3 regions of the Spirillospora sp. NPDC047418 genome follow, and region 1 is predicted to be linked to each of the others. Evidence: riboswitches for the same ligand, from Rfam matches in the RefSeq annotation. Region 1 holds a riboswitch; each other region holds the start of a gene.
The links. Region 1 has a riboswitch for thiamine pyrophosphate ahead of thiC (phosphomethylpyrimidine synthase ThiC). Riboswitches for the same ligand answer to the same signal wherever they lie in the genome.
Positions count from the first base shown of each region.

Region 1 (4,421 bases):
CCATCACGTAGATGCCGGTGTTGACGGTGTCGGAGAACACCTGGCCCCAGGTCGGCTTCTCCAGGAACCGCTGCACGCGGCCCTCGTCGTCCACGATGATGATGCCGAACTCGAGCGGGTTCGGGACGCGCTTCAGCCCGATGGTGACGAGCGCGTCGTTCTCCTCGTGGAACCGCACCATGTCGGTGAGGTCGATGTCGGTGAGCGCGTCCCCGGAGATCACGAGGAACCGGTCGTCGCGCAGCGCCTCCTCGGCGTTCTTGACGCTGCCGGCGGTGCCGAGCGGGATCTCCTCCGTCGCGTAGCTCAGCGACATGCCGAGCTCCTCGCCGTCGCCGAAGTAGTTGCGGATCAGCGCCGCGAGGAACTGGACGGTGACGACGGTCTCGGTGAACCCGTGCCGCTTCAGCAGCCGGAGCACGTGCTCCATGATCGGCCGGTTGACGAGCGGCAGCAGCGGCTTGGGCTGGTTGGCGGTCATCGGACGCAGCCGCGTCCCCTCGCCTCCCGCCATCACGACGGCCTTCATCGGGGGGTCTCAGCTCCCTTCTGGTCGCCGGCCGGCGGTTCCGCGCCCGGTCCGCCCCGGTCGCCCGGTTCGCCCCGGTCATCCGGTTCGGGCGGGGTGTCCGGCCCGGGGGCCGGGGGCGAGCCGCGGCCGGCCGACACCAGTTGCCGCGTCTGCGTCCAGTAGAGGACGGCCGACCACCAGTACAGGCCCGTCCCCCAGATGGCGAAGGACCATCCGATGACCTTCGCCGCGGTCGCCGCGCCGCCGCCGTGGTCGCCCAGCAGCAGCAGCGGGAACGCGTACAGCAGGCACATGGTGCCCGCCTTCCCGATGAAGTGGACGGGAAGCGTGCCGCCGTACCCGAGCCGCCGCACGATCGGCGCGATCGGCAGGATCGCGAACTCCCGGGCGACCAGCAGCACCACCAGCCACAGCGGGATGATGTCGCGGATCGTGAGCCCGATCAGCGTGGCGAGGATGTAGAGGCGGTCGGCGGCCGGGTCGAGCACCGTCCCGAGCCTGCTGGTCTGGTTCAGCGCGCGCGCCAGCTTGCCGTCCAGCCAGTCCGACAGGCCGGCGAACACCAGCACGCCGAGCGCCCACCAGTCGGCCTCGGCGAGAATGAGCCACAGGAACAGCGGGACGCCCACGAGCCGGGCCATGCTCAGCATGTTGGGCACCGTGAAGATCCGGTCCTGCGGGGCCTGCTGCAGAGTGGTCACCGACGCGTTCGCCTCCCCTGGTCCCCTTGATCCTGACCCTACCGGTAAGGGTTGGAAAGCCCTCGACGGCGTCGGACCGGTGAGTCGGGCGCGGCGGGGCCCGTCCGGGGGCGGTCCCGGTCATCGCGGGCTGACGGCGTCCGCGAGCGGCAGGACGGCCGTCACCACGAATCCGCCGCCCTCCCCCGGACCGGCGTCGAGGGTCCCCCCGACGCTGCGCGCCCGCTCGATCATCCCGAGGATCCCGAACCCCTCGGGAGTGCCGCCGGACGGCCCGTTCCCGTCGTCGGCGACGCGCACGACGAGCCCGCCGCCGTCGCGCGTGAGGCGCACCGTGGCGCGCCTCGCCGCGGAATGCTTGACAACGTTGGTCAAGGCCTCCTGGACGATCCGGTACGCGGCGACGCCGATCTCCGGCGGCAGCGTCCCGAGGCCGCCGTCCGCCAGCCGCACGTCGAGCCCGCCGCCGCGCGCCGCCCGCACGAGGTCGCCGATGCCGTCCGGGCCGGGCAGCGTCCCGGACGCCGCCACGTCGGTGCCGCGCAGGACCTGCAGCGTGCCGCGCAGCTCGGTCCGGGCGTCCCGGCAGGTGCCCGCGATCGACGCGAGCGCCTCGGCCAGCTCCGCCCGGTCGAGCGGCCGGTCCCCGCGCACCAGGTGGGCCGCCGCGCCGGCCTGCACGCCGATCAGCGTGATGCTGTGCGCGAGGAGGTCGTGCAGGTCGCGGGCGATCCGCAGCCGCTCCTCGGCGACCCGCCGCCGCGCCTCCTCCTCCCGCGTGCGCTCGGCCCGCTCGGCCCGCTCGGTGATCGTCGCGAGGCGCGCGCGGTGCACCCGCCACACCTGGACGGCGATCACGACCGACACCACGGCCTCGATGACCGCGACCTGCTCCCGGACGGAGCTGCCGCCCGCCCGCATCGCCATCCCGAGCACGCACACGGCCAGCAGGAACGCGGCGACGCCGAGGACGATCCGCACCCGCCGCCCGAGGACGGCGTAGGCGAACAGCGCGATCACCTCGGCGGGCACGAGCGCGTGGTGCTGGTACTGCGCGAGGTGGTACGGGAGCACCAGGACCACCAGCGCCACCAGCGCCGGCGCCGGCCACCGCCGGATCACCGCGAGCGGCACGTGCGCCGCGGCCAGCAGCAGCGCCCCGGCCGCGTCCAGTTCCCGGACTCCGGGCCACGCCACCGCCGCGGCCGCCGCGATGCCCGCCAGCGCCATCGCGGGCAGGGCGTCCCTTGCCGTCGCACCGATCCGAGGCAGCGTCACCACCCGCCCATCCTCCCGGATCCCCGCGACCACCGCACACCGCCCCCGCACACCGCTCTCGGACACCGCCCCCGCCCGGCGATCCCGCGCGGCGGTCCCGCCCGGCGATCCCGCGCGGCGGTCCCGCCCGGCGATCCCGGGCGGACAGCCGGACAGCCGGACAGCCGGACGGCCGGGCGGCCGGACGGCCGGGCGGCGGGGCGGCCGGGCGCGGAGGGCGGCGGGGCGGCCGGGCGCGGAGGGCGGCGCGCGGGCGCGTCCTACCCCAGGGGCGGCGGTTGCGGCAACGGGGGTGCGGCGGGTTAGCGTCGGGCACGACAGATCGCGGGGGCCCGGCGAACCGGGCTGAGATAGCGGCTGGGACGGCCGCTGACCGCATGAACCTGACCGGGTAATGCCGGCGTAGGGAGAGATCGAGTCGTCATGACACAACACGTGGTTCCAGCCGCCCGCAAGACCTACCTGCGGGGTTCGCGCCCCGACATCCGGGTCCCCATGCGGGAGGTGCCGCTGACCAGCGGCGACGCCGTCGTGCTGTACGACACGTCGGGGCCGTGCACCGATCCGGCCGTGGAGACCGACGTCCGCCGGGGACTGCCCGCGCTGCGGGAGGCGTGGATCGCCGAGCGCGGCGACACCGCCCCGTACGCCGGGCGGCCCGTGCGCCCCGCGGACGACGGGCGGCGCACGCCCGTTCCGGAGGACCTGCTGCCGCGGCGGCCGCGCCGCGCGACCGGCGGCGCGGTGACGCAGCGCGCGTACGCGCGGCGGGGCGAGATCACACCGGAGATGGAGTTCGCCGCGCTGCGGGAGGGGGTGGCACCGGAGTTCGTCCGGGACGAGCTGGCGGCCGGGCGCGCGGTGCTGCCCGCGAACGTCAACCATCCCGAGATCGAGCCGATGGTCATCGGCCGCAACTTCCTGGTGAAGGTGAACGCCAACATCGGGAACTCGGCGGTGGCGTCCTCGATCGAGGACGAGGTCGAGAAGATGACGTGGGCGACCCGCTGGGGCGCCGACACCGTCATGGACCTGTCGACCGGGAAGGACATCCACACGACGCGGGAGTGGATCCTGCGGAACTCGCCGGTGCCGGTCGGGACCGTCCCGCTGTACCAGGCGGTGGAGAGGGTGGGCGGCGACCCGGCGGAGCTGACCTGGGAGGTCTTCCGGGACACGGTGGTCGAGCAGGCCGAGCAGGGCGTCGACTACATGACCGTCCACGCGGGGGTGCTGCTGCGGTACGTGCCGCTGACGGCACGCCGCAGGACCGGGATCGTGTCGCGGGGCGGTTCGATCATGGCGGCGTGGTGCCTGGCGCACCACGAGGAGAACTTCCTGTACACCCGCTTCCGGGAGCTGTGCGAGATCTTCGCCGCCTACGACGTCACCTGGTCGCTCGGGGACGGCCTGCGCCCCGGCTCCATCGCGGACGCCAACGACGAGGCGCAGTTCGCCGAGTTGCGCACGCAGGGCGAGCTGACGGCGATCGCCGCCGGGTACGGCAACCAGGTGATGAACGAGGGGCCCGGCCACGTCCCGATGCACAAGATCAAGGAGAACGTCGACCGGCAGCAGGAGTGGTGCGGCGGGGCGCCGTTCTACACGCTCGGCCCGCTGACCACCGACATCGCGCCCGGCTACGACCACATCACCTCGGCGATCGGCGCCGCGATGATCGGCTGGCACGGCACGGCGATGCTCTGCTACGTGACGCCGAAGGAGCACCTCGGGCTGCCGGACCGCGAGGACGTCAAGGCCGGCGTCATCGCCTACAAGATCGCCGCGCACGCCGCCGACCTCGCCAAGGGCCACCCGGGGGCGCAGGCGTGGGACGACGCGCTGTCGGACGCCCGGTTCGACTTCCGGTGGGAGGACCAGTTCAACCTGTCCCTCGACCCGGACACCGC
Region 1 is NZ_JBEYTW010000028.1:28,762-33,182, reverse strand. Features, by position in the region: gene ABZ806_RS19360 (sugar phosphate nucleotidyltransferase) at 1-529, opposite strand, end outside; gene clsA (cardiolipin synthase ClsA) at 526-1,233, opposite strand; gene ABZ806_RS19350 (sensor histidine kinase) at 1,354-2,514, opposite strand; TPP riboswitch at 2,826-2,939, shown strand; gene thiC (phosphomethylpyrimidine synthase ThiC) at 2,935-4,421, shown strand, end outside.

Region 2 (4,421 bases), on a different contig from region 1:
GATCACCTCCAGCTTGACCCAGTTCACGCCGAGCGCCTCGCGGGCCAGCTTGGCGGTGAGGACGGCCTCCCCGGCGGTGAAGCAGCCCGCCGTGTTCGGCAGCACCCGGATGCCGCACTCCTTCAGCACGTCCAGCACCGAGCCGCGCGCGGACGGGTCCACCCGCCGCATCGCGACCGTGGTCAGCGCCGTCCCGGACGCCGTCAGCGCCTCCCGCAGCACGTGCATGCTGGGCGCGCCGCCCGTCCCCATGATCAGCCGGGAGCCCAGCTCCTCCCCGGCGATGACCAGCGGATCCGACATGTCAGCCTCCTTGCACGGCGGTGAGCACTTCGATGCGGTCGTCCTCGCGCAGCACCGTCGTCTCCCACGCGGAACGGCGGACGACCTCGTCGTTCAGCGCGGCCGCCACGCCGGTCCCGGCGGCGCTCACCGACGCGACGACCGCGGCGACGCTCGTGCCCTCCGGCAGCTCGCGCGGCTCGCCGTTGACGATCACCTTCATGCTCGCACCTCGGAGAAACGGGCCGGGGAGAACGGCCCGGCGACCTCGGGGACGGGGGCGTCCAGCAGCATCGCGGACAGGATGTCGGCGCTCACCGGGGTCAGCAGGACGCCGTTGCGGAAGTGCCCGGTGCCGACGAACAGGCCGGGCGGCCCGGCCGGGCCCATGACCGGCGCGTTGTCCGGGGAGCCGGGCCGCAGCCCGGCGGCGACCTCGGCGAACTCCAGCTCGGTGATGCCGGGCAGCAGCTCGCGGGCGTCCCGCAGCAGCTCCCACAGCCCGCCGGCGGTGACCCGCCGGTCGAAGCCCAGCTCCTCCTGGGTGGCGCCGAGGACGATCTCGCCGTCCGCGCGCGGCACCAGGTAGACCGACGAGCCGCGGACCAGGCCGCGCGTGGTCCGGGTGAGGAAGGGCGTCCGGGTGCGGAGCCGCATCACCTGGCCCTTCACCGGGCGGACGGGCGGGACGGCTCCCGGCGGCAGCCCCTCCAGATCGCCCGACCAGGGCCCGGCGGCGATGAGCACCCGGTCGGCGCGGATCTCCGTCCCGTCGTCCAGGGCGACTCCGGCCGCCGCGCCGCCCTCGGTCAGCAGACGCACGGCCCGCCGCCGGACCAGCCGCACGCCGAGCCGCTCGGCCGCCGCGAGCAGTGCCGCGGTGAGCCGGCGCGGGTCGATCGAGCCGTCGCGCGGGGCGAGCAGCCCGCCGCGCACGCCCGGCGCGAGCATCGGCTCCGCCCGGCGGCTCTCCCGGCCGGTCAGCGCCTGGACGGGGATGCCGAGGCTCTCCTGGAAGCGGCGCAGGTCGTCGAGGTAGGTCAGGTCGTCGGAGTCGAACGCGACCTGGAGCAGCCCGTCGGTGCGGTACCCGGTCCCGAGGCCGGTCAGCTCCTCCAGTTCGGCGACGAACGCGCCGTACCGGTCGCGGGAGGCGAGGCCGAGCCGCAGCAGCGGCTCCTCGCCGTAGGTCAGCTCGCTGACCGGGGTGAGCATGCCCGCCGCCACCGACGAGGCGCCGCTCGCGGGGGACGGGTCGATCACCGTGACCGCGGCGCCCCCCGCCGCGGTGCGCCAGGCGGTCGCGAGGCCGATGACGCCCGCTCCCACGATCGCGATCTGCATGCGCGCTCCCTTCGCCGGCATGATCCGGATCAGGTCCGGCGGTCGGCGGCCCGGTCAGCCGCCCTCTCAGCCCGGTCGCACCGGACTCCCGCGCTCTGTAACGTTTTTACCCGGTTCCCACCCTACGACCTCGGCGGAGCCGTCCATCATCTGGACAGGTGTCCACCCGAAAATCGCGGCGCATTAGGCTGGCCTTCATGGAGAGCGTGATCGTCGTGGGTGGCGGGCTGGCCGGCGTGCGCGCCGTGGAGGCCCTGCGGGGCAAGGGGTACGGGGGCGCGCTGACGCTCGTGTCGGCGGAGCGGCACCGGCCCTACGACCGGCCGCCGCTGTCGAAGGCCGTCCTCGCGGGCGAGTCCGACGACACGACCGTCGACGCGGACTGGGACGCGCTGCGCTGCGACCTGCTGCTCGGCGAGCGCGCCACCGGCCTGGACCTGCACGCGCCGGGACGCGGCGGCGTGCTCGCGTCCACGGCGGGCGGCCTGCCGTTCGACGGGCTGGTCATCGCGACCGGCGCGGCCCCGGTCACGCTGCCGGGGGACGGCCGCCAGCACGTCCTGCGGACCGTCGACGACTCCCGCGACCTGCGGTCCCGGCTCACCGAGGGCGCCCGGATCGTGATCGTCGGGGCCGGCTGGATCGGCGCGGAGGTCGCGACCACCGCCGCGAAGAAGGGCTGCCGGGTCACCGTCGTGGAGGCGGCCGACACCCCGATCGCCCACGCGATCGGGCCGGAGGTGGGCGCGCTGACCGCCCCCTGGTACGCCGAGGCGGGCGTCGAGCTGCGCACCGGCGTGAAGGTCGCGGCGGTCGAGGAGGGCGGCCTGGCCCTCGCCGGCGGCGGCCGGATCGAGGCCGACGAGGTCGTGGTCGGCATCGGCGTCCGCCCGGAGGTGTCCTGGCTGGACGGCTCCGGCCTGCTGGTGCAGCGCGGCGTGGTCACCGACGGCTCGTTCCGCGCCTACCAGGGCGAGGAGGAGCCCGGCGCCCTCCGCCCGGACATCGTTGCGGTCGGCGACTGCGCCGCCTGGTGGTCGGCGCGCTACGGGCGGCGGCTCCTCGTCGAGCACTGGGACACCGCCCTCAACGCGCCCGAGACCGCCGCCGCGGCGCTCCTCGGGCAGGACGCCGCCTACGACGCCGCCCCGTACTTCTGGTCCGAGCAGTTCGGGCGCATGGTCCAGTACGCGGGCAGCCACGCCGCCGCCGAGCGGCTCGTCCACCGCGGCGACCCGTCCGGCCGCAAGTGGTCGGTGGTGTGGCTCACCGGCGACCGGCTCGACGCGATCCTCGCCGTCGACCGGCCCCGCGACCTGGTGCAGGCGAGGCGGGTGATCGCCGCCGGGACGCCGGTGGACCCCGTGGCGATCGCCGACCCGGACGTCCCCGTCCGGCAGGCCGTTCGCTGATGGCGATCGCCGCGGCGGCGGATCGGCTGTCCAGGGGGTTTGAGCGTTCCGGAGGCGTGGTAGCAAGGGGGCGTGACGCAGATGCACGCAACCGTTGACAGCGCACTCGACCCCCGGACCGACGCCCTCGCCGGCGAGTGGCTCACCCTCCGCGAGACCGCCGACCGACTCGGGATCAAGTCCAACCGGATCAAGCAGTTCATCCACGAGCACCGCATCCTCGCGGTGCGCCGGGGCGGTGAGCCGATGGTGCCCGCGGCCTTCATCAAGGACGGCCAGGTCATCAAGGGGCTGCCCGGCACACTGACCCTCCTGTCGGACGCGGGGTTCGACGACGTGGAGACCATCCGCTGGCTGTTCACCGCCGACGACACCCTGCCGGGGACGCCGGTGGACGCGCTCACCGAGAACCGGGGGACCGAGGTCCGCCGCCGAGCCCAGGCCCTCGCCTTCTAGAACCGACCGGTATCAACGGAAGACAACGCACGTGACACGATCGCGGGGCCGTGCGGCGGGACGCCCCCGCCGCGCGGCCCCGCGATCCCGTACGACCGACCGCCGCTGAAAGGACGTTCCTCCGCCGTGTCCAGGCATCTCCCCTCCGAACGCGCCGTCGCGCTGCGCGCCCGCCTCAGCCGGGCCCGCCTCTACCTCTGCACCGACGCGCGGGAGCGGCGGCGGGACCTGCCGGACTTCCTGGACGCCGTCCTCGCGAACGGCGTCGACATCGTCCAGCTCCGGCAGAAGGGCCTGGAGGCCCGCGACGAGATGACCTACCTGGAGATCTTCCGGGCGGCCTGCGAGCGGCACGGGGCGCTGCTCGCGGTCAACGACCGGGCCGACGTGGCGCAGGCCGTCCGCGCGGACGTGCTGCACCTCGGCCAGGACGACCTGCCGGTGCCCGCCGCCCGCGAGATCGTCGGCGGCGACATGCTGGTCGGCCGGTCCACGCACTCCGACGAGCAGGCGTCGGCGGCGGCCGCCGAGCCCGGCGTCGACTACTTCTGCGCGGGTCCGGTCTGGCCCACGCCGACCAAGCCGGGCCGGCCCGCGCCCGGCCCGAAGCTGCTGGAGTACACGGCGGCGCAGCGGGTCCCGCGGCCGTGGTTCGCGATCGGCGGCATCGACCTCGGGAACCTCGGCGAGGTGCTCGCGGCGGGCGCGACGCGGGTCGTGGTGGTGCGGGCCATCACCGAGGCGGACGATCCCGGCGCCGCGGCGGCCGAGTTCGCGCGCCGGCTGGCGGGCTGACCCGCCCGGCCCGGCGGGGGGCCGCGGCGCGGGCCGCTCGGGCGATCACCGACAATGGGGATCATGAGCGTGGGACCTGACGACGACGACCGCACCGTCGACCTGGACGACGACCTGGAGATCCTGCCCGAC
Region 2 is NZ_JBEYTW010000013.1:42,549-46,969, reverse strand. Features, by position in the region: gene ABZ806_RS10875 (thiazole synthase) at 1-303, opposite strand, end outside; gene thiS (sulfur carrier protein ThiS) at 305-505, opposite strand; gene thiO (glycine oxidase ThiO) at 502-1,626, opposite strand; TPP riboswitch at 1,616-1,728, opposite strand; gene ABZ806_RS10860 (NAD(P)/FAD-dependent oxidoreductase) at 1,824-3,038, shown strand; gene ABZ806_RS10855 (Rv2175c family DNA-binding protein) at 3,120-3,494, shown strand; gene thiE (thiamine phosphate synthase) at 3,621-4,289, shown strand; gene ABZ806_RS10845 (hypothetical protein) at 4,353-4,421, shown strand, end outside.
Region 2: another riboswitch for thiamine pyrophosphate. It lies ahead of thiO (glycine oxidase ThiO); the one in region 1 lies ahead of thiC (phosphomethylpyrimidine synthase ThiC).

Region 3 (4,421 bases), on a different contig from region 1:
GGGCGGGGCCCCGGGGAACCCGAACCGGCCGAACCAGACGGTCAGCTCAGGTGGCGCCTTGTCGGTGATCTCGCGGAAGAGCTCGAACACCTCGCCGCCGCGCGCGTCCGGCCAGATGACCCTCCCGCCGTACAGGTGGGGCGCCGGGTGCAGATCGAACTCCAGTGACGTCACCAGGGCGAAGTCGCCTCCGCCGCCCCTCAGCCCCCAGAACAACTCGGCATCGGACGCCTCGGTCACCCGGTGCTGGTCTCCGTCGGCGTCGACGATGTCGAAGGCGCGCACACTGTCGGCGGCCCAGCCGTATTTGCGTCCGAACCAGGACAGGCCCCCGCCCAGCGTGTAGCCGGTCACGTTGACCACCGGCGAGCTGCCTGCCAGCCCGGTCAGGCCATGGGGCCCGGCCTCCGACAGCACCTGCCCCCAGTTCACCCCCGCGCCTACCTGAGCCACCCGTTCGGACGCACGCACCCGCACGTCGTCCAGCAGTGTGGTGCGCAGCAGGATCGTGCCCTCGACGTCGCCCGATGCGTCATGACCGCTGGCCTGGGCGGTCACTGTGAGGCCCGACCGTTGTGCGTAGCGGACGAGCGCGGCCACGTCCTCGGCGTCCGCGGCCTCCACCACGGCCGCCACCGGCTGCTCGACCGCCAGATTCCAGGCCCTGCGCGCCGCATCGAACCCGTCATCATCCGGCCGCCAGACCCGTCCCTTGACCACGCTTCGCAGATCGTCCCCCGTCATACCGGCCCCCTTCCCGGACGACATGAACAGACACTTCGTGCGGCTGCCATGCGCGTCTTGCCCTCGGGCACGGGCGACGGGCTACGGCGAGTTCCTGTCGCAGATGTTCGCCGGCGCCGCGGCCTCGGCGGCTGGCTGTGAGCACCGCCGAGTAGGCGGTGGCGCCGGCGGCTACTACGGCGGCAGTACTTCTCGGATACTGCGTAGAGAGGGTTACGCGGCCGCCCTGCGTCGTTACGGTCGGGGCGTGACGAGGCCGGCCCGCTGCGTGGAAGAGAAGACGGCGTGATCCGCGTGGCGCTGGCGGACGACCAGGTCCTGGTGCGGGCGGGCTTCCGGGCGCTCCTTGAGGATGCGGACGACATGGAGGTCGTCGCCGAGTGCGGGGACGGCGAGAAGGCCGTGCGCCAGGCCGTGGAGTTCCGTCCCGACGTGATCCTCATGGACGTCCAGATGCCGGTCCTCGACGGGATCGAGGCCACCCGCCGCATCACCGGCGATCCGCGGCTGGAGGACGTCCGGGTGATGATCCTGACGTCCTACGAGTTCGACGACTACGTCTACGGGGCGATCGAGGCGGGTGCCAGCGGTTTCCTGGTGAAGGACACCGAACCGATGGAGCTGATCATGGGCGTGCGGGCCCTCGCCCGCGGGGACGCGCTGCTGGCGCCCAGGGTGACGCGGCGGCTGTTCAGCGAGTTCGCGTCCCGGATCGCCCCTCCGCCGGCGGCCGCGGAACTGGGTACGCTCACCGCCCGCGAGCACCAGATCCTGGCGCTGGTGGCCGAGGGGCTGTCCAACGAGGAGATCGCCGGACGGCTGGTGGTGTCGCCGGCCACCGTCAAGACCCATGTGAGCCGCATCCTGGCCAAACTCGGGGTCCGCGACCGCGCGCAGCTCGTCGTCCTGACCTACGAGACGGGGCTGGTCCGCCCGGGTCGGCTGAGCGGGAGCGTCAGGCCCCGGCGGGTGCCGGGGCCTGACCTCGGGTGACCGAGCCCGAACGGGGAGGGCTTGGTCAGCGGACCTTGGGGACGGTGCCGAAGACGGGGGCCACCTCGGTCCAGCGGTGGAGCTGGCAGCCGTCCTGGCGGGTGAACTTGGTGTCGATGTCCTTGGTCTGCCAGGTGCCCTTGACCGTGGCGACCTCAGGGCCGCCGTAGATCTTGGTGCACATCTGGTCCTTCGGGACGGGTTTGAAGGGGTCGGTGGCCTTGGTCAGGGCCGCGCATGCGTCGGCGGCCTTCGGGTGGGTACCGCCAGGTGGATCGCAGGTCAGCGTCCAGGTCTTGGCGGGTGCCTCCGCGGAGGCCCTGACGGTGATGGTCAGTGAGTCGGCGGGTGTGCCGGAGGGCTGAACGGACGTCGTGCCGGACGGCGCTTCGGCGGGGTTTCCGTTGGCCTGTTCGTCGCCGCAGGCGGCCAGGGTCAGGAGCATGGCCAGCCCGGGTGCGGCGAACAGGAGCGTCCGATACCGCATACGTGATTCGACGCGGGGTGGGTTTGCGCGGTTCCATGGGAGGCGTGATGAATTTCGGGGAAGACGTGCCGGCCGTCGGTGCGGCCGACGTTCCGCAGGGCGGCTATCTGCTGGACGTCCGTGAGCAGGACGAATGGGACGCGGGCCACGCGCCCGAGGCGGTCCACATCCCCATGCGGCAGCTCGGCGACCGCGCCGGGGAGATCCCGCGCGACCGGGAGGTCTTCGTGATCTGCCGGTCCGGGCAGCGGTCCGCGCAGGTGACGGTGGCGCTGAACCAGGCGGGCTGGCTGGCGAAGAACGTCGGCGGCGGGATGAAGAGCTGGGCGGAGGCCGGGCGTCCGATGGAGGGCACCGGCGGCGTCCCGCCATATGTGGCGTGATCGTCCCTTTTGGTGGATGACGCGCGGTTGTACGATCGGGACCGACCGATAACCGCGGGAGCTCGGGCCAAGAGCCGGGCTGAGAGGGCGGCCTCCAGGGCGTCGCCGACCGCATGAACCTGTCCGGGTAATGCCGGCGTAGGGAGCGTGTCCCGTGACGTCCGATGTCGAGAAGCGCCCTCGGGGCGAGCGGCCGAGCAACGAGGTCCCCTTCACCCTCGACGAACCCGCCCCCAAGGTCCTCGGGTTCTGGGACCAGAGCGCGTTCTGGGCCAACCTCGGTGTCAGCCTGCTGGCCTTCTCCGGTGCCTACACGGTCCTGGCGCCGGACAGTGACGGCAAACCGACCATCTCCATCATGGCGGGCATCGTCGCGATGGCCGTCGGGACGATCATCGGCGGGCTGATGCTGGGCCTCGCCGCGGTCCCGGGGGCCCGCACCGGCCAGCCCGCGATGGTGCTGCTGCGCGGCCTGTTCGGCGCGCGGCTGTCGTACGCGCCGACGATCCTGAACATCGCGCAGCTCGTCGGCTGGGGGACGTTCGAGCTGATCGTCATCGCGGACGCGGCCCGCGAGCTGTGGGACGGGGTGCCCCGCTGGGGGTACGTCGTCGCCGCCGGAGTGATCACCACCGTGCTGACGGTGTGGCCGCTCGGGTCCGTGCGGCTTCTGCGCCGGTATGTGACGGTGGCGGTGGCGATCGCGCTCGTCTACTTCTACGTGGAGCTCGTCCGGCAGCCGCTGCCCGACCTCACGGAGGGGTCGTGGGGCGGCTTCTGGATCGGCGCGGACGCGGCACTGGCGGTGTCGATCTCCTGGGTTCCGGTCGCCGCCGACTACACCCGGCATTCCCGGACGGAGCGGGCGGCGTTCGGTGCGGCGTCCGTCGGCTACTCGGTCACGCAGATCATCGCCTACGTGCTCGGCCTGCTGGCGCTCGCGCTGGTCGCGGGCGACACCAGTCGGGTGTTCGACCCGTTCCTCGGCGCCTCGCTCGGCGTGGTGTTCTTCGCGATCTTCGTGCTGCGGGAGGCGGACCAGTCGTTCGCCGACACCTACTCCACCGCCGTGTCGATCCAGAACCTCTTCCCGCGCGCCGACCGCCGGGTGCTGAGCGTGCTGCTCGGCGCGGGCATCACCGTCCTCGCGCTGGCCCTCGACATCGACGACTACGCGGGCTTCCTGACCCTGATCGGCTCGGTGTTCGTGCCGATGCTGGGCGTTCTGGCGGCCGATTTCTTCCTCGGACGGCGGCGCCGCCCGGCCACGGGGGGCAAGGCGGACCTGGACGGGTGGGACGTGTCCCGGCGGGCGCCGTCGCGCTGGGGGATGATCGCGGCCTGGGCGGTCGGGTTCGTCGTCTACCAGTTGATCAACCCCGGCACGGTCGAGCGCTGGGCGGGCTTCTGGCGGGACGTCCAGGACGCGCTGCACTTCGCCCCGCAGAGCTGGATGAGCGCCTCGCTGCTGTCGTTCCTGGTCGCAGCGGTCGCCGCGCTGCTCATCGGCAGGATTACCAGGCGGTAGCCTTACCAAAAGGTAAGGTTCACGTGGCAATTTTCGATGCAAGTTACCCGGCGGCGTGCCGGAGTCCGGTGGCACGATGACAGGCGTGTACCAGCACGTCCACGATCCGATCGCGCGGGCCGTCATCGAGAGCGCCGCCGACGCCATCGTGGCCGTTGACCAGCGGCATCGGGTGACCGTGTGGAACCCGGCCGCCGAGCGCATGTTCGGCTGGAGCGCCGCGGAGATGATCGGGCGCGTCCCGCCGATCGTCCCGGACGAGCTGAAGGCCGAGCACAACGCCGTT
Region 3 is NZ_JBEYTW010000089.1:23,856-28,276, forward strand. Features, by position in the region: gene ABZ806_RS35995 (FAD-binding oxidoreductase) at 1-744, opposite strand, end outside; gene ABZ806_RS36000 (response regulator) at 1,030-1,737, shown strand; gene ABZ806_RS36005 (SSI family serine proteinase inhibitor) at 1,763-2,224, opposite strand; gene ABZ806_RS36010 (rhodanese-like domain-containing protein) at 2,272-2,607, shown strand; TPP riboswitch at 2,652-2,769, shown strand; gene ABZ806_RS36015 (purine-cytosine permease family protein) at 2,762-4,135, shown strand; gene ABZ806_RS36020 (PAS domain S-box protein) at 4,221-4,421, shown strand, end outside.
Region 3: another riboswitch for thiamine pyrophosphate. It lies ahead of ABZ806_RS36015 (purine-cytosine permease family protein); the one in region 1 lies ahead of thiC (phosphomethylpyrimidine synthase ThiC).